DNA from 3 places in the Enterobacter vonholyi genome. Region 3 is predicted to be linked to each of the others. Evidence: predicted binding sites of a transcription regulator. Region 3 holds the regulator's gene; each other region holds the start of a gene.
What was found. Region 3 encodes PurR, which represses purine synthesis genes. Its sites were predicted from a motif close to CANGCAAACGTTTGCNTG; they were not measured.

Region 1 (5,859 bases), 800 kb from region 3:
CGAATGGATGCCGATGGGTAAAATGGTCGATGAAAAAGTCATCGTCAACGGGATTGTCGCGCTGCTGGCAACCGGGGGGTCAACCAACCACACCATGCACCTGGTGGCTATGGCGCGTGCGGCGGGCATTCTGATTAACTGGGATGACTTCTCCGAGATCTCTTCCGTGGTGCCGCTGATGGCACGCCTGTACCCGAATGGCCCGGCGGACATCAACCACTTCCAGGCCGCTGGCGGCGTACCGCTGCTGATGCGCGAGCTGCTGAAGGGCGGTCTGCTGCATGAAGACGTGAATACCGTGGCTGGCTTTGGCCTGCAGCGCTACACCCAGGAGCCGTGGCTGAACAACGGCGAGCTGGACTGGCGTGATGGGGCGAGCGCGTCTCTTGATGCGCAGGTTATTGCCACTATCGACAAACCGTTCTCTCCTCACGGTGGCACCAAAGTGCTGAGCGGTAACCTCGGTCGCGCGGTGATGAAAACCTCTGCCGTACCGGAAGAGAACCAGATTATCGAAGCGCCGGCGGTGGTGTTTGAAAGCCAGCACGATGTATTACCTGCCTTTGACGCCGGCCTGCTTGATAAAGACTGCGTGGTGGTGGTGCGTCACCAGGGGCCTAAAGCTAACGGGATGCCAGAATTACATAAACTTATGCCACCACTTGGTGTATTATTGGACCGCCGTTTCAAAATTGCGTTAGTAACCGATGGACGCCTCTCAGGGGCATCCGGTAAAGTGCCTTCAGCCATCCACGTGACGCCTGAAGCTTACGACGGCGGTTTACTGGCGAAAGTGCGTGACGGTGACACGATCCGGGTGAACGGTCAGACAGGTGAGTTAACCCTGCTGGTCGATGACGCCGAGCTGGCGGCACGTCAGCCCCATATTCCTGACCTGAGCGCATCGCGCGTGGGGACCGGACGCGAAATGTTCAGCGCGCTGCGTGAGAAACTCTCCGGTGCGGAGCAGGGCGCTACCTGTATTACGTTTTAAGACGACTTGATTTTAACGATCTGGCGAGAGAAAACTCTGATGAAAAACTGGAAAACAAGTGCAGAATCAATCCTGACCACTGGCCCTGTCGTGCCGGTTATCGTGGTAAACAAGCTGGAGCACGCTGTACCGATGGCGAAAGCGCTGGTTGCGGGTGGCGTTCGCGTTCTGGAAGTGACCCTGCGCACCGCCTGCGCGATGGATGCCATTCGCGCGATTGCCAAAGAAGTGCCGGACGCCATCATCGGTGCGGGTACCGTGACGAACGCAAAACAGCTGGCTGAAGTGACCGAAGCGGGCGCACAGTTTGCCATTAGCCCGGGGCTGACCGAGTCGCTGCTGAAAGCCGCGACCGAAGGCACTATTCCACTGATCCCGGGTATCAGCACCGTCTCCGAACTGATGCTGGGCATGGACTACGGTCTGAAAGAGTTTAAATTCTTCCCGGCTGAAGCGAACGGCGGCACCAAAGCGCTGCAGGCGATTGCGGGTCCATTCTCTCAGGTACGCTTCTGCCCGACGGGCGGCATCTCTCCTGCCAACTACCGTGACTACCTGGCACTGAAAAGCGTCCTGTGCATCGGTGGCTCATGGCTGGTTCCGGCGGATGCGCTGGAAGCGGGCGACTGGGATCGCATCACCAAACTGGCTCGCGAAGCGGTAGAAGGCGCGAAGCAGTAAGTCTCTCGTCGCATGAAAAACGGGCCTTTCGGCCCGTTTTTTTATCCCGTTACCTTAACGCTTGCTGCGGCCGCTTTGGCTCTCGCCACGGCGTCGTCAACGTTATCCCCGGTGGCTAACGCCACGCCAAGACGCCGGGTTCCATCAATCTCAGGCTTGCCGAACAAACGTACCTGCAACCCGGCACCCACCGCCCCGTCGACATTATCAAACGTGACGTTCTGGCTGGTTAACTGCGGCAGGATCACCGCCGAGGCGGCCGGGCCGTACTGACGGATACCCCCGACGGGCAGGCCGAGGAAGGCACGCACGTGCAGAGCGAATTCGGAGAGATCCTGCGAAATCAGCGTCACCATGCCGGTGTCATGCGGGCGAGGGGAGACTTCGCTGAAAATCACCTCGTCGCCGCACACAAACAGCTCCACGCCGAACAGGCCATAGCCGCCCAGCGCCAGGACGGTTTTACGGGCGATCTCCTGAGCACGTTCCAGCGCCAGGGCGCTCATCTGCTGCGGCTGCCAGGATTCGCGGTAATCGCCATCCTCCTGGCGGTGGCCAATCGGATCGCAGAAATGGACGCCGTCAACGGCGCTGACGGTCAGCAGGGTGATCTCGAAATCAAACTTCACGACGCCTTCGACGATGACGCGACCGGCGCCGGCGCGGCCGCCCTGCTGGGCGTACTCCCACGCCTTTTCCAGCGTGCTGCTGTCGCGAATAAAGCTCTGTCCTTTACCGGAGGAGCTCATCACCGGCTTAACGATGCACGGGTAGCCAATCTCGTCTACAGCCTGCAGGAATGCTGCCTTATCGCCAGCAAAACGATAGCTCGACGTGGGCAATCCCAGCTCTTCTGCCGCCAGGCGACGAATGCCTTCGCGGTTCATGGTCAGCTTTGCGGCTTTCGCGCAGGGCACCACGCGCTGGCCTTCCTGCTCAAGCGCGATCAGCGTATCGGTGGCAATGGCTTCAATTTCCGGCACGACAAAATCAGGTTTCTCGCGCGTAATCAGCTCGCGAAGGGCATCGCCCTCCAGCATGTTAATCACATAAGCACGATGGGCGACGTGCATGGCTGGGGCGTCGGCGTAACGGTCCACGGCAATCACTTCCACGCCTAAACGCTGGCACTCAATGGCGACTTCTTTCCCCAGCTCGCCCGATCCCAACAGCATCACTCGCGTCGCCGCAGGTCGCAGCGCGGTTCCTAAACGAATCATAACAATCCCCCTGAAAAAGTTGCGGGCAGTATAAACGAAAACGTTTGCGTATGTCTTGTACACGGCCAGGTGAGGGGAGAAGAAATTTGCGCTTCTTTAGCCCGTCCAGACATTTCCTGACGCCCGCTCGCTTACGCTGTGGAACATATTCACCGTTAAGTGAGGGAAATCATGTCTGGCTGGCTAAATCAATTGCAATCCCTGTTAGGGCAGAAAACATCGTCTGGCGAGCGGGACCTGAGCAAACTGCTGGTACCCGGGGCGCTTGGCGGGCTGGCAGGCCTGCTGGTCGCGAATAAATCCTCGCGCAAGCTGCTGGCAAAGTACGGGACAGGCGCACTGCTGGCCGGTGGGGGCGCCATTGCGGGTACCGTCCTGTGGAACAAATACAAGGACAGGGTCAGGACCGCGCACAGCGATGAACCGCATTACGGCGAGCACACCTCGCCGCTGGATCTGCGTACCGAACGGCTAATCCTGGCGCTGGTCTTTGCCGCGAAAAGTGATGGACATATCGACGATAAGGAACGACTGGCGATCGAGCAGCAGCTGCGTGAAGCCGGCGTTGAAGAGAAGGGCAGAACGCTGGTGGCGCAGGCCATCGAACAGCCTCTGGAGCCGCAGCGTCTGGCGCAAAGCGTGAAAAATGAGGAAGAGGCGCTTGAACTCTATTTCCTCAGCTGTGCCGCCATCGATATCGATCACTTTATGGAGCGGAGCTACCTTAACGCCCTGGGCGATGCGTTAAAGATCCCACAAGACGTGCGCGAAGGCATTGAGCGGGATATCCGGGAACAAAAACAGGCGTTACAGGGATAGTTCTCGCCGTTGCGACCCTGTTTCGCTTGCATCATGCGTGGGTTTTGCCAACCTTATAGGGTGTAAAACGAAAAAGAATGATGACATGCCACCGAAAGCCCGACGTATACCTTATGCGATCACCACGCATGGCGATACGCGTATAGACAACTATTACTGGCTACGGGACGATTCGCGCTCCCGGCCAGAGGTGCTCGACTACCTGCACGAGGAAAACGACTATGGCCGCAAGGTCATGTCCAGCCAGCAGACGCTTCAGGACCAGCTGCTGAATGAAATGGTGCAGCGTATTCCGCAGCGCGATATCTCCGCGCCCTGGACCAAAAACGGCTATCGCTATCGCCATATTTACGAGCCCGGCAATGAGTATCCCATCTACCAGCGTCAGTCGGTGTTAAGCGCCGAATGGGACGAGTGGGATATTCTGCTGGATGCCAACCAGCGCGCTGCCCACAGCGAGTTTTATACCCTGGGTGGCATGTCCATTTCGCCTGACAATGCGGTGATGGCACTGGCGGAGGATTATCTCTCCCGCCGCCAGTACGGCCTGCGGTTTCGCAATCTGGAGACCGGCAACTGGTATCCGGAAATGCTGGAAAACGTCTCCCCGGATTTTGTCTGGGCGAATGATTCCGAGACGGTTTACTACGTCAAAAAGCACGCCTCGACGCTACTGCCTTATCAGGTATGGCGGCATACCGTGGGAACGGACTCCGCTGACGACGAGCTGGTTTATGAAGAGAAAGACGAAACGTTTTATGTCAGCCTGCATAAAACCTCCTCGCGCCACTATGTGATTATCTTCCTTGCCAGCGCGACGACGTCGGAAGTTCTGCTGCTGGATGCCGAACTGCCTGACGCCCAGCCGCTCTGTTTTCTGCCGCGCCGCAAGGATCACGAGTACAGCCTGGATCATTTCCAGCACAGCTTTTATTTGCGCTCCAATCGTGAGGGCAAAAACTTTGGTCTCTATAAAACCAAAGTGCGCGATGAGCGCAAGTGGGAGGTGCTTATTCCCGCGCGGGATCAGGTGATGCTGGAAGGGTTCACCCTGTTTACCGACTGGCTGGTGGTGGAGGAGCGTCAGCGCGGGCTGACCAGTATCCGGCAAATCAATCGCAAAACGCGTGAAGTGGTGGGGATTGCGTTCGACGACCCGGCCTATGTGACGTGGATTGGATTCAATCCCGAACCCGAATCATCGCGGCTGCGCTACGGCTACTCATCCATGACCACACCGGACACCCTGTTTGAGCTGGACATGGATACCGGGCAGCGCCAGGTGATTAAACAGACCGAGGTAAAAGGTTTTGAGTCTGAAAACTACCGCAGCGAGCACCTCTGGGTCACCGCCCGGGATGGCGTTGAGGTCCCCGTCTCGCTCGTCTATCACCAAGCCCATTTCCAGAAAGGCAAAAACCCGATCCTGGTTTACGGCTACGGTTCGTATGGCTCAAGCATGGACGCCGATTTCAGCAGCAGCCGATTAAGCCTGCTCGATCGCGGTTTTGTTTTCGCCATAGCCCATATTCGCGGCGGCGGTGAGCTGGGCCAACACTGGTATGAAGACGGGAAATTCCTGAAAAAGAAAAACACCTTCAATGATTATCTCGACGTCTGCGATGCGCTAATTGAGCAGGGCTATGGCGATCCGCAACTCTGCTTTGGCATGGGAGGCAGCGCGGGCGGCATGCTGATGGGGGCGGTTATCAACCAGCGTCCCGATCGCTTTAAGGGGATTGTCGCGCAGGTACCGTTTGTCGATGTGGTCACGACCATGCTCGATGAATCTATCCCTCTTACCACCGGGGAGTTTGAGGAGTGGGGAAATCCGCAGGATGAGATGTACTACCGCTATATGAAAGAGTACAGCCCGTACGATAACGTGGAGGCGAAAGCCTACCCGCACATGCTGGTCACCACCGGTTTGCATGATTCTCAGGTGCAGTACTGGGAGCCGGCAAAATGGGTGGCAAAGCTGCGGGAGCTGAAAACCGATGGCAATCTGCTGCTGCTGTGTACCGATATGGACTCCGGACACGGCGGGAAATCGGGACGATTTAAATCGTACGAAGGGGTTGCCCTGGAATATGCCTTCCTGATTGGCCTGGCGCAGGACACGCTGCCAGGTCGTGCGGAGGGTTA
Region 2 (5,859 bases), 1.2 Mb from region 3:
CTGCTCTCAGTTGAATTTCGTTATCGACCTAACCATTTTAGGCTAACTGACTGAAAGCGGATGAAAAACCAGAAGGTTCTGAAGATGGGGAGAATGCCCGGCAGCCGAACGGCACCGGGCATTTTTACTTACTTGCTAATCTGCGCGTGCATTTCCTGCACTGAAATCACCTTCTCGGTGGCATCCGCGTTCAGCGCCATAGCCGTTGCGAAACCGCCGTTCAGGGTGGTGTCGTAGTGCACCTTGTACTGCAGCGCGCTGCGGCGAATCAGCTTGGAGTCTTCAATCGCCTGGCGGCCTGCGGTAGTGTTGATGATGTAGGTGTATTCGCCATTCTTGATACGGTCCTGAATGTGCGGGCGACCTTCATGCACCTTGTTCACCAGACGCGGATTGATGCCGGCTTCACCCAGCACAATCGCCGTACCGTGGGTTGCGTCCAGCTCGAAGCCCTGTTTCAGCAGCTTGGCGGCCAAGTCAACCACGCGCTCTTTGTCGCCTTCGCGAACGGAGAGCAGCGCACGGCCTGATTTTCTCATGGTAGAGCTACTGCCCAGCTGCGCCTTCGCGAACGCTTCGGCAAAGGTGCGGCCCACGCCCATCACTTCACCGGTAGAGCGCATTTCTGGCCCTAACAGCGGGTCAACGCCCGGGAATTTGTTGAACGGCAGTACCACTTCTTTCACCGAGTAGTACGGTGGAATGATCTCTTTGGTCACACCCTGCTGCGCCAGCGTCTGGCCCGCCATCACGCGCGCCGCCACTTTCGCCAGCGGTACGCCGGTGGCTTTGGAGACGAACGGTACGGTACGTGCCGCACGCGGGTTGACTTCAATCAGGTAGACTTCGTTGTCTTTCACCGCGAACTGGACGTTCATCAGGCCGCGAACCTGCAGCTCGAAGGCCAGCTTCTGCACCTGCTGGCGCATCACGTCCTGAATCTCCTGGCTCAGGGTGTACGCTGGCAGAGAACAGGCGGAGTCGCCGGAGTGCACGCCTGCCTGCTCGATATGCTCCATGATGCCGCCAATCAGCACCATTTCGCCATCGCAGATGGCGTCAACGTCTACTTCCACCGCGTCGTCGAGGAAGCGGTCAAGCAGCACTGGCGCATCGTTGGAAACGCTCACTGCGGTCTGGAAGTAGCGACGCAGGTCGGCTTCGTCATAAACGATTTCCATCGCGCGGCCGCCCAGCACGTAGGAAGGACGCACCACCAGCGGGTAGCCAATCTCTTTCGCCTTCTCAACGGCCTGTTCGATAGCGGTCACGGTGGCGTTCGCCGGCTGTTTCAGCTTCAGACGGTCAACCGCCTGCTGGAAACGCTCGCGGTCTTCCGCACGGTCAATCGCATCCGGGCTGGTGCCGATAACCGGTACGCCTGCCGCTTCCAGCGCGCGCGCCAGCTTCAGCGGGGTCTGGCCGCCGTACTGCACGATAACGCCTTTTGGCTTCTCGATGCGCACGATTTCCAGCACGTCTTCCAGGGTAACCGGCTCGAAGTAGAGGCGGTCAGAGGTGTCGTAGTCGGTAGAAACCGTTTCAGGGTTACAGTTGACCATGATGGTCTCGTAACCGTCTTCGCGCAGCGCCAGCGAGGCGTGTACGCAGCAGTAGTCAAACTCGATGCCCTGGCCGATACGGTTTGGACCGCCGCCCAGCACCATAATCTTGTCGCGGTCGACTGACGGGTTCGCTTCGCACTCGTCTTCATAGGTGGAGTACATGTACGCGGTGTCGGTCGAGAATTCAGCCGCACAGGTGTCCACGCGCTTGTAGACCGGGTGCAGGTTGTACTGGTCGCGCAGCTTGCGGATTTCTGCTTCACGCACGCCCGCCAGCTTAGCCAGACGCGCGTCGGCGAAGCCTTTACGCTTCAGCACGCGCAGGAAGTCAGCGTCCAGGCCGGTGATGCCCAGCTCGGCAACCTGTTCTTCCAGACGGACCAGTTCTTCAATCTGCACCAGGAACCAGCGGTCGATGTTGGTCAGGTTGAACACGCCGTCCACGGACAGGCCCGCACGGAAGGCATCGGCGATGTACCAGATACGCTCTGCGCCCGCGTCTTTCAGCTCGCGGCGAATTTTAGTCAGCGCTTCCGGGTCATCCAGGCTCACTTTCGGGTCAAAGCCGGTCGCGCCCACTTCCAGGCCGCGCAGCGCTTTTTGCAGGGATTCCTGCTGGGTGCGGCCAATCGCCATCACTTCACCGACAGATTTCATCTGGGTGGTCAGACGGTCGTTCGCGCCCGCGAATTTCTCGAAGTTGAAGCGAGGAATTTTGGTCACAACGTAGTCGATGGACGGCTCGAAGGACGCAGGCGTGCGGCCACCGGTGATGTCGTTCATCAGCTCGTCGAGGGTGTAACCCACCGCCAGCTTCGCCGCCACTTTCGCAATCGGGAAGCCGGTCGCTTTCGACGCCAGCGCGGAGGAACGGGACACGCGCGGGTTCATTTCGATAACAATCAGGCGGCCTGTTTTCGGGTTAACCGAGAACTGCACGTTAGAACCGCCGGTTTCCACGCCGATTTCACGCAGTACCGCCATCGAGGCGTTACGCATGATTTGATACTCTTTGTCGGTCAGGGTCTGGGCTGGCGCAACGGTGATGGAGTCACCGGTGTGGATACCCATCGCATCGAAGTTTTCGATGGAGCAGACGATGATGCAGTTGTCGTTTTTATCACGTACCACTTCCATCTCGTACTCTTTCCAGCCAATCAGCGACTCGTCAATCAGCAGCTCTTTGGTTGGGGAGAGATCAAGACCGCGTTCACAAATCTCTTCGAACTCTTCACGGTTGTAGGCGATACCGCCGCCGGTGCCGCCCATGGTGAACGATGGACGGATGATGCACGGATAACCCACTTCAGCCGCAACGGCCAGCGCTTCTTCCATGTTGTGTGCGATACCGGAACGCGCGGTGTCGAGGCCGATTTTCTTCATTGCCACGTCGAAGCGGCGACGGTCTTCTGCTTTATCAATGGCGTCGGCGGTCGCACCGATCATGGTCACGCCGAACTCTTCCAGCACGCCCTGACGCTCCAGCTCCAGCGCACAGTTCAGCGCCGTCTGGCCGCCCATGGTTGGCAGCACCGCGTCCGGACGCTCTTTCTCGATGATTTTACGCACGACTTCCCAGTGAATCGGCTCGATGTAGGTTGCATCTGCCATTTCCGGGTCGGTCATGATGGTTGCCGGGTTGGAGTTCACCAGGATAACGCGGTAACCCTCTTCGCGCAGGGCTTTACACGCCTGCGCGCCGGAGTAGTCGAATTCGCAGGCCTGGCCGATCACGATCGGGCCAGCGCCAAGGATCAGGATGCTTTTTATGTCTGTACGTTTTGGCATTGTCTTCTCGGCTCCTGATTATTTAGCTGTCTTACGGTATTGCTCGATAAGTTCGATGAAGTGATCGAACAGCGGCGCGGCGTCGTGTGGCCCCGGGCTGGCTTCAGGGTGGCCCTGGAAGCTGAATGCTGGCTTATCGGTACGGTGGATACCCTGCAGGGTGCCATCGAACAGCGACTTATGGGTCACGCGCAGGTTAGCCGGCATTGAGGCTTCGTCGACGGCAAAGCCGTGGTTCTGCGCGGTGATCATCACCGTGTTGTTATCAATGTCTTTCACCGGGTGGTTACCACCGTGGTGGCCGAACTTCATCTTAACGGTGTTCGCACCGCTAGCCAGCGCCAGCAGCTGATGGCCGAGGCAGATGCCGAATACCGGGATGTCGGTTTCCAGGAAGGACTTGATGGCGGCGATGGCGTAATCACACGGCGCCGGGTCGCCAGGACCGTTGGACAGGAAAATACCGTCCGGATTCATCTTCAGCACGTCTTCGGCAGACGTTTGTGCCGGAACCACCGTCAGGCGGCAGCCGCGGTCAACCAGCATGCGCAGGATGTTGCGCTTGGCGCCGAAATCGTAGGCCACCACGTGGAACGGCAGCTCGCTCTCTTTTTTCGCTTCCGGCAGGTCGCCTTCCAGCGTCCAGCTACCCTGAGTCCAGCTGTAGGCTTCAGCAGTAGTCACTTCTTTCGCCAGGTCCATGCCGTTCAGGCCAGGGAAGGCTTTCGCTTTTTCCAGCGCCAGCGTCGCATCGAGGTTATCACCCGCGATGATGCAGCCGTTCTGTGCACCCTTCTCGCGCAGCAAACGCGTTAGCTTACGGGTATCGATATCGGCAATCGCCACGATGTTATGGCGCTTCAGGTAAGAAGAAAGATCTTCGGTATTGCGGAAGTTGCTGGCTATCAGCGGCAGGTCGCGGATGACCAGGCCTTGCGCATGTACCTGAGAGGATTCTTCGTCAGCCGCATTGGTGCCGACATTGCCGATATGAGGATAAGTAAGAGTAACGATTTGGCGAGAATAGGAAGGATCAGTGAGGATTTCTTGATAACCGGTCATTGAAGTATTGAAAACGACTTCCCCAACCGCCGAACCCGTTGCCCCTATGGCCCGACCGATAAACTGGGTTCCGTCTTCCAGAACCAATAGCGCTGACTTAATCAAAACACCCTCCAGAGAATATTCACTCACTTTATTTGCATATTAATTCATAACCGTGTCATGAATCAATGCAAATGTGTTGCCAGCGGATTTTTGGCAAACGGCGGCATTCTGGAGATTTGGTGGGTAAAAGTCAACTTAAAACGGATATTTTGTTTAGTGTTTTGCAGCCCTGGTGAGAGTAATGCGGCTTAAGCGACAAAAAGATCAGGTAAATCACCGCGGAAAACGCTTGCGCGCCGGGTTTAATAAAAAATGTCGTGTTGGAGCATGAAAAAGTGGACCGGATGGTCAAAAATTACATTTCAGTAACGTTAAAACGCTACAAGATATAGAAATTTAGAGGCTTAATTAAAAATAACACATGAAAAAGATAAAATAAAAGGGCAATAAAATATTGCCCTATGCAATCAAACAATTACGACTGCAATAACCACATCACGATGGGTAATAATGCTTACAAATTGTTGAGATCTAGCACATCTCGCATATCAAAAAGACCATTTTTCTTCTCTTTCAGCCACAAGGCGGACCGAACGGCACCATTGGCAAACGTCATTCGGCTGGACGCTTTATGCGTAATTTCGACACGTTCGCCAATATCGGCGAACATCGCCGTGTGTTCGCCGACGATGTCACCCGCTCGCACGGTTGCGAAACCGATGGTGCCAGGTACGCGTTCGCCGGTGTAGCCTTCGCGGGTATAGACCGCGCAGTCTTTTAAATCTTTATCAAGTGCATGAGCAATCGCTTCGCCCATCGCCAGCGCCGTCCCAGATGGCGCATCAACCTTGTAACGGTGGTGAGCTTCTACAATCTCGATATCGGTATAATTGCCCATCACCTTCGCGGCCTTCTCCAGCAGCTTCAGCATGACGTTAACGCCCACGCTAAAGTTTGCGGCGAAGACAATCGCAATCTCTTTGGATGCATCCTGGATAGCCTGCTTGCCCGCATCGTCAAAACCGGTGGTGCCAATCACCATCCCCTTGCCGTGCTGACGGCAAAACGCCAGATGCGTGAGCGTCCCTTCCGGGCGTGTAAAATCGATGAATACATCGAAGTCCTCTTTTACCGCTTCCAGACTGCTTTGCACGGTAACACCCGTGTGGCCAGCGCCCGCCAGCTCACCGGCATCGGTCCCCAGAAGCGAAGAACCTTCTCGCTCCAGTGCCGCGCCAAGCGCTACGCCATCCATCTGAAGTGCCGCCTGAATAAGCTGACGGCCCATACGTCCACCCGCGCCCGCAATGGCGACACGGATCTGTGCATCATGCATAGTTATTCTCTTACGTTAAAATGATGTAAACCGTTTTCAGATTAACCAGCCTTGAGAAGCACT
Region 3 (5,859 bases):
GCGTGAATATCGAAATCGATCCGCAGACCCAGGCTGTGGTTGATACGGTTGAGCGCGTGCTGGCAGCAAAAGAAGCCGCAATAATAAAGACCGCCGAAGAAGAATAAAAAATAACCCCGGATATCCGGGGTTATTTTTTTAGCGTGCGACACGCAGTCCGTGTTCTATCCCACGGCTGAATACCACCTGCCAGAGCTGAATATCCCGTGCGCGAAACGCCCCCGCGCAGGCATTCAAATAATAGCTAAACATTCGTTTGAATCGTTCAGAATAGTTGTCCGCAATCTCTGGCCAGGCTTTCTGGAAACGTTCATGCCATGCCATTAAGGTGGTGTCGTAGTCCGCGCCAAAGTTATGCCAGTCTTCCATCACGAAATGGGGTTCACTGGCGTTGGCAATCTGGCGAACGGACGGTAAACAGCCATTCGGAAAGATGTATTTGTTGATCCACGGGTCAACGTTGTTGTCGGTCCGCTTAGAGCCGATGGTGTGCAGCAGGAAGATGCCGTCCGGTTTCAGATTCCGGTCCACCACCTCAAAATAGGTATCGTAGTTTTTTGGCCCCACGTGCTCGAACATGCCGACGGAAACAATCCGGTCAAACTGTTCATTCAGGTCACGGTAGTCCTGCAGCCTGATATCCACATCGAGATCCTGGCAGCGCTCCCGCGCCATTTTTTGCTGTTCCGCTGAGATCGTCACGCCGACCACGCTGACGCCATAATGCTTCGCCATAAAATATGCCAGCCCACCCCAGCCGCAGCCGATATCCAGCACGCGCATGCCGGGCTGTAGCTGCAGCTTCTCGCTAATCAGACGCAGCTTCGCCTGCTGAGCCTCTTCAAGCGTCGAGGCCTCTTTCCAGTAGGCGCAGGAGTATTGCATGAAAGGGTCCAGCATGCGGCTGAACAGGTCATTGCCGAGATCGTAATGCTCTTTGCCGACGATCCAGGCGCGTTTTTTACTTTGCAAGTTAAACAGTCGGGCAGAGGCGACACGCAAAGTGTCTTTCAGATTGCGGGGGAGTTGATTTTCCAGACCGGCACGCAACACGCTGGCAAAAAAGATATCCAGCCGTTCACAATCCCACCAGCCGTCCATATAACTTTCTCCCAGGCCTAACGACCCTTCCCGCAACACGCGTTTAAAAAAGTCGGGATGTTTAACCTGGGGATCGGATGGCGAAGATCCGTTGATAGTGATGCCTGCTCGACCTAACAGTTCACTGACGATCCGGGACCAGTTGTCGTCCGGAACGCTGACTTCTTCTATACACGATGAACTCATAGCTTCTCCATCACCCTGATGTGATCAGAACCTTCAAACAGCGTAGACGCTTTTTTTGGTTTGTGAGAAATCTCACGGTAAATACCGCGAGGCTAGTATCCGACGTAGAACAGAGGAAGGGAGATAACCCTTGCCGAAATGCCTTCCATGGTAAAACGGGAGCACTCCGGCTCCCGTTAACACTTAATATTTATCGTATTTAATCGAACCAAATTTAGTATAGGCTTCAAAATTTGGTGATTCAATAGAAAATTGTTAGCAACCTAATCACTGAAATATAACATGATTTCTGGCGCAATCAGGCATGCGAGGTTTCCACCTGAGCACCGTTATCCTGCTCACGCTGCGCGGAGGCCTGCATGCGATAGCCCAATACCGCCAGCGCTACGGTGAACAGCATCACGCTGGTGGTGGTCAAAAGCGGCGTAGCAATCAGCGCCGAGACCACCAGGCTTGCCAGGAAGCACAAACCCAGCTGCAGGGTGTTCTGCAGCGCGGCGGCGCGGCCTGTTGCCTGCGGGAATGGACGCAGCGCCTGCGCCACAACGATAGGGTAAATCGCCCCGTTCGCAATGGCCATCACGCAGAACGGGATCAAAATTTCGGCCAGACCGGCACCCGGAATAAAGCCAACGGCCCAGGTCCCGATGACGCTCAGCGCATAGAGCACCAGCAGCCATGGCAGCATCTGCTGGCCTTCCCATTTTTGCAGCGCCGCGCGACAGCCGTACCCGCCCACAAGGAACGCGATTGTCTGCGGAACATAGCTCAGGCCGATGGCTGCCGGGCTGTAGCCCATATCGTGCAGAATGAACGGCGAGCCGGTGAGCCATGCGAAGAAGCTTGCCGAGCAGGCGGCATAGATCAGGACATTCCCGCGATACGCTTTGGCGCTCAACAGTGAGGTGAAGGTAATCGGCTTCGCGTCGGCATGCGCCTCTTTTTTATGCGCAGGCTTGAGGGCAAACGCCGGCAGCATCAGCACCAGCGTGATGGCAAACAGCGTGGCAAAAATGGCCTGCCAGTCAAAGTGCGCGAGGATCCAGCTGCCCAGCAGCGGAGCCAGGGCAGGGGAGAGGCCCACCAGCGGCATAATGGTGGCGAAAATACGGTTTGTGCGGTTAGCCGGGTAGTAGTCAGTCACCAGCGCCTGCCAGGTCACGGCCGCGGCACAGACGCCCACGGCCTGAACGAAGCGCAGCACCAGCAGCCAGGTGGCGTCGCGTACCCATAACATCCCCAGGCACCCCACCGCAAAAATGGCCAGACCCAGCAGCAGTACCGGTTTACGACCAAAGCGATCCGAGAGCGGTCCCCAGAGCAGCTGTGCAAAAGCAAAACCGGCGAGGAACAAACTCAGGCTGGCACTGATGGCGGCAGCGGGGGTTTGCAAATCTTCCTGCATCGCGGCAAAAGCCGGCAGGTACATATCGGTGGCCAAAAAGCCCAGCACGCTTAAGCCGCCGAGCCAGACTAAAAAACCGTTCCTGGGTTGCATTATTTTATTCTCCTGAGGAGGCAGGTATACATTGGCGCTGAGTGTAGGGAGTGCAAAGCCGCTTGTGAAACGCTAATATTTGGCGGGTGCATTCAAATTTTTTGCAGGCAGAAAATGTGGTCAGATTATTCTCTTGAAGTGGTCGATGCTGTCGCGCGTAACGGCAGCTTCAGCGGTGCGGCGCAGGAGCTGCACCGCGTCCCTTCGGCCATCAGCTACACGGTGCGTCAACTGGAGGAGTGGCTGGCGGTTCCGCTGTTTGAGCGGCGGCATCGTGACGTGGAATTGACGCCCGCCGGGGCGTGGTTTTTGAAGGAAGGGCGTTCTGTTATCAAAAAAATGCAGATCACCCGCGAACAGTGCCAGCAGATCGCCAACGGCTGGCGGGGACATCTTTCCATCGCGGTGGATAACATCGTGAAGCCGGAACGCACCCGACAGATGATTGTCGATTTCTATCGTCATTTCTCTGACGTTGAGCTGCGGGTCTCGCAGGAGGTGTTCAACGGGGTGTGGGATGCGCTGGCGGACGGCAGGGCGGAGATGGCGATTGGCGCGACGCAGGCGATCCCGGTCGGGGGACGTTACGCCTTTCGCGACATGGGGATGCTGAGCTGGAAATGCGTGGTGGCCAGCGATCATCCTCTGGCAGCGATGGACGGGCCGCTTAGCGACGATACGCTGCGCAACTGGCCCTCGCTGGTGCTGGAGGATACGTCCCGTTCATTGCCCAAGCGTATCACCTGGCTTCTGGACAACCAGCGGCGGGTGGTGGCTCCGGACTGGGAATCGTCGGCGACGTGCCTCAGTGCCGGACTGTGCGTCGCGATGGTGCCCGTTCATTTTGCGCGTCCGCGCATCAATACCGGCGAATGGGTTGAACTGACGCTGGAAAATCCGTTCCCGGACGCGGCCTGCTGCCTGACCTGGCAACAAAATGATGTCTCGCCCGCCATGGCCTGGCTGCTGGATTATCTGGGGGACAGCGAAACGCTGAACCGGGAATGGTTACGGGAGCCAGCGTAGCTGGCCCCGTAAAGGGATTAACGACGGTAGTCGCGGAACGGACCGTCCGCAACGGAACGGCGTTCAATCAGGCGCGGGTGAACTTCAATGGACTGCGACTCTTCGCGCTTGTTGACGATCCTGTCGAGCAGCATATTGAAGGCCGTTTCGCCCAGCGAATCTTTCGGCTGGTGAATGGTGGTCAGCGCTGGGGTGAAGAAGCGCGCGTTACGCACGTTGTCATACCCGATCACGGAAATATCCTGCGGTACGCGCAGACCCAGTTCATCGGCGGCGCAGAGCGCGCCCATGGCCATGATGTCACCCCCGCAGAAAACGGCGGTCGGACGGTGCGGCTGGGAAACGATCTGCTGCATTGCGCGGTAGCCTGATTCCGGCTCAAAGTCGCCCTGCACGATCCAGTTTTCCGGCACGGTGATCAGCGCTTCTTCCATCGCTTTCATAAAACCGGCAAGACGGCCCGCCCCGGTGTTGCGCTCCAGCGGACCCGGGATCACGCCAATCTCGCGGTGACCGCGTTCGATCAGGTAACGGCCGGCCATATAACCGCCTTCAAAGGCATTGTCGATAACGGAGTCGGTGAAATCTGCACGCGCTTCGCCCCAGTCCATAACGACCATGGGGATGTGGCGATACTCTTCGAGCATCGACAGCACGGATTCCGGGTACTCGGAACACATCACCAGCAGGCCGTCAACGCGCTTCTGAGCCATCATCGACAGGTAGGCGCGCTGTTTTTCAATGCTGTTCCACGCGTTGCCCAGAATCAGGGTATAGCCTTTCTGGAAGCAGTTTTTTTCAACCGCTTCAATGATCTCGGCAAAATAGGCCGCTTCACTACTGGTCGCCAGCAATCCAATGGACTTGGTGTGATTAACCTTAAGGCTACGCGCGACCGCACTTGGCGAATAATGCAGCTCCTTGATCGCTGCCCAGACGGCGTTGCGCGTCTCTTCCGCCACAAAGCGGGTTTTGTTAATTACATGTGATACGGTTGTAGTGGAAACGTTTGCGCGTTTTGCTACGTCTTTAATTGTTGCCATTAAATGTCACTCCAGACCATATCCTAAACTCCTGAAAAACTTGAAGGTAAACGTTTGCCTTCTCTCACCCTTATCACGCAATCTTGAATTGCGGCACGCCGGGAAAACGACACGGGACGTCAGGAGGGGGTCAATGGCCGGTACGCTAATAAATTTAGCGTGGAATTTTGTCCTATCTTGATGAAAAGGGGAAGAGGTAAAGTGGTTCTCAGTATAAATCCAGGAAGATTTTTGACGTAATCTGTGCAAAAATGAGCAAGCTCACTTTTCGTGTGGGGATTAAAAGGAGAAAAATTGATGAGTTCCGATCTTAAGTTTTCGCTGTTCACCACCGTTGTTGTGCTGGCTCTGATTGTTGCGGCCGGTCTGACGGCTGCGCTGCACTGATTTACGCGGAGGGAGAGCCTTCCCTCCCGACTCCCCGGATTGTTACTTCTCTGGCAAAAATCTTTTGCCATTTTGTTAACTTCTCATTTTTTGTGATTGATGTCATGCTTTCCGCTTCTTTGTTCTGTGTCACCACATGACACGGCATCCGGAGTTGACGCATGAAAATCAATTTTCCCCTGCTGGCCCTGGCGATTGGCGCTTTTGGGATTGGCACCACTGAATTCTCCCCGATGGGGTTACTGCCCGTCATCGCCCGCGGCGTGGACGTCTCGATCCCTGCGGCTGGCATGTTGATCAGCGCCTACGCTATCGGCGTGATGGTGGGGGCGCCGCTGATGACGCTTCTCCTTTCTCATCGCGCGCGCCGCAATGCGCTGATTTTCCTGATGGCGATTTTCACCCTCGGCAACGTGCTTTCGGCCATTTCGCCGGACTACACCACGCTGATGCTGTCGCGTATTCTGACAAGCCTCAACCACGGCGCGTTCTTTGGGCTGGGGTCGGTCGTGGCGGCAAGCGTGGTGCCAAAACATAAGCAGGCGAGCGCCGTGGCCACCATGTTTATGGGTCTGACCATCGCTAACATCGGCGGTGTTCCTGCTGCAACCTGGCTGG

Region 1: the regulator PurR is predicted to act here: its motif matches at 2,929-2,946, upstream of purT (formate-dependent phosphoribosylglycinamide formyltransferase).
Region 2: the regulator PurR is predicted to act here: its motif matches at 4,739-4,756, upstream of carA (glutamine-hydrolyzing carbamoyl-phosphate synthase small subunit).

The regions. Positions count from the first base shown of each region.
Region 1 covers NZ_CP162152.1:2,659,485-2,665,343, reverse strand. The annotation lists gene edd (phosphogluconate dehydratase) at 1-994, shown strand, start outside; gene kdgA (bifunctional 4-hydroxy-2-oxoglutarate aldolase/2-dehydro-3-deoxy-phosphogluconate aldolase) at 1,034-1,675, shown strand; gene purT (formate-dependent phosphoribosylglycinamide formyltransferase) at 1,717-2,895, opposite strand; gene AB3N39_RS12550 (tellurite resistance TerB family protein) at 3,067-3,714, shown strand; gene ptrB (oligopeptidase B) at 3,800-5,859, shown strand, end outside; gene exoX (exodeoxyribonuclease X) at 5,857-5,859, opposite strand, start outside.
Region 2 covers NZ_CP162152.1:695,219-701,077, reverse strand. The annotation lists gene carB (carbamoyl-phosphate synthase large subunit) at 129-3,353, opposite strand; gene carA (glutamine-hydrolyzing carbamoyl-phosphate synthase small subunit) at 3,372-4,520, opposite strand; gene dapB (4-hydroxy-tetrahydrodipicolinate reductase) at 4,975-5,796, opposite strand.
Region 3 covers NZ_CP162152.1:1,862,407-1,868,265, forward strand. The annotation lists gene AB3N39_RS08870 (riboflavin synthase subunit alpha) at 1-107, shown strand, start outside; gene cfa (cyclopropane fatty acyl phospholipid synthase) at 139-1,287, opposite strand; gene punC (purine nucleoside transporter PunC) at 1,586-2,785, opposite strand; gene punR (DNA-binding transcriptional activator PunR) at 2,900-3,811, shown strand; gene purR (HTH-type transcriptional repressor PurR) at 3,829-4,854, opposite strand; gene AB3N39_RS08895 (YnhF family membrane protein) at 5,152-5,241, shown strand; gene AB3N39_RS08900 (MFS transporter) at 5,403-5,859, shown strand, end outside.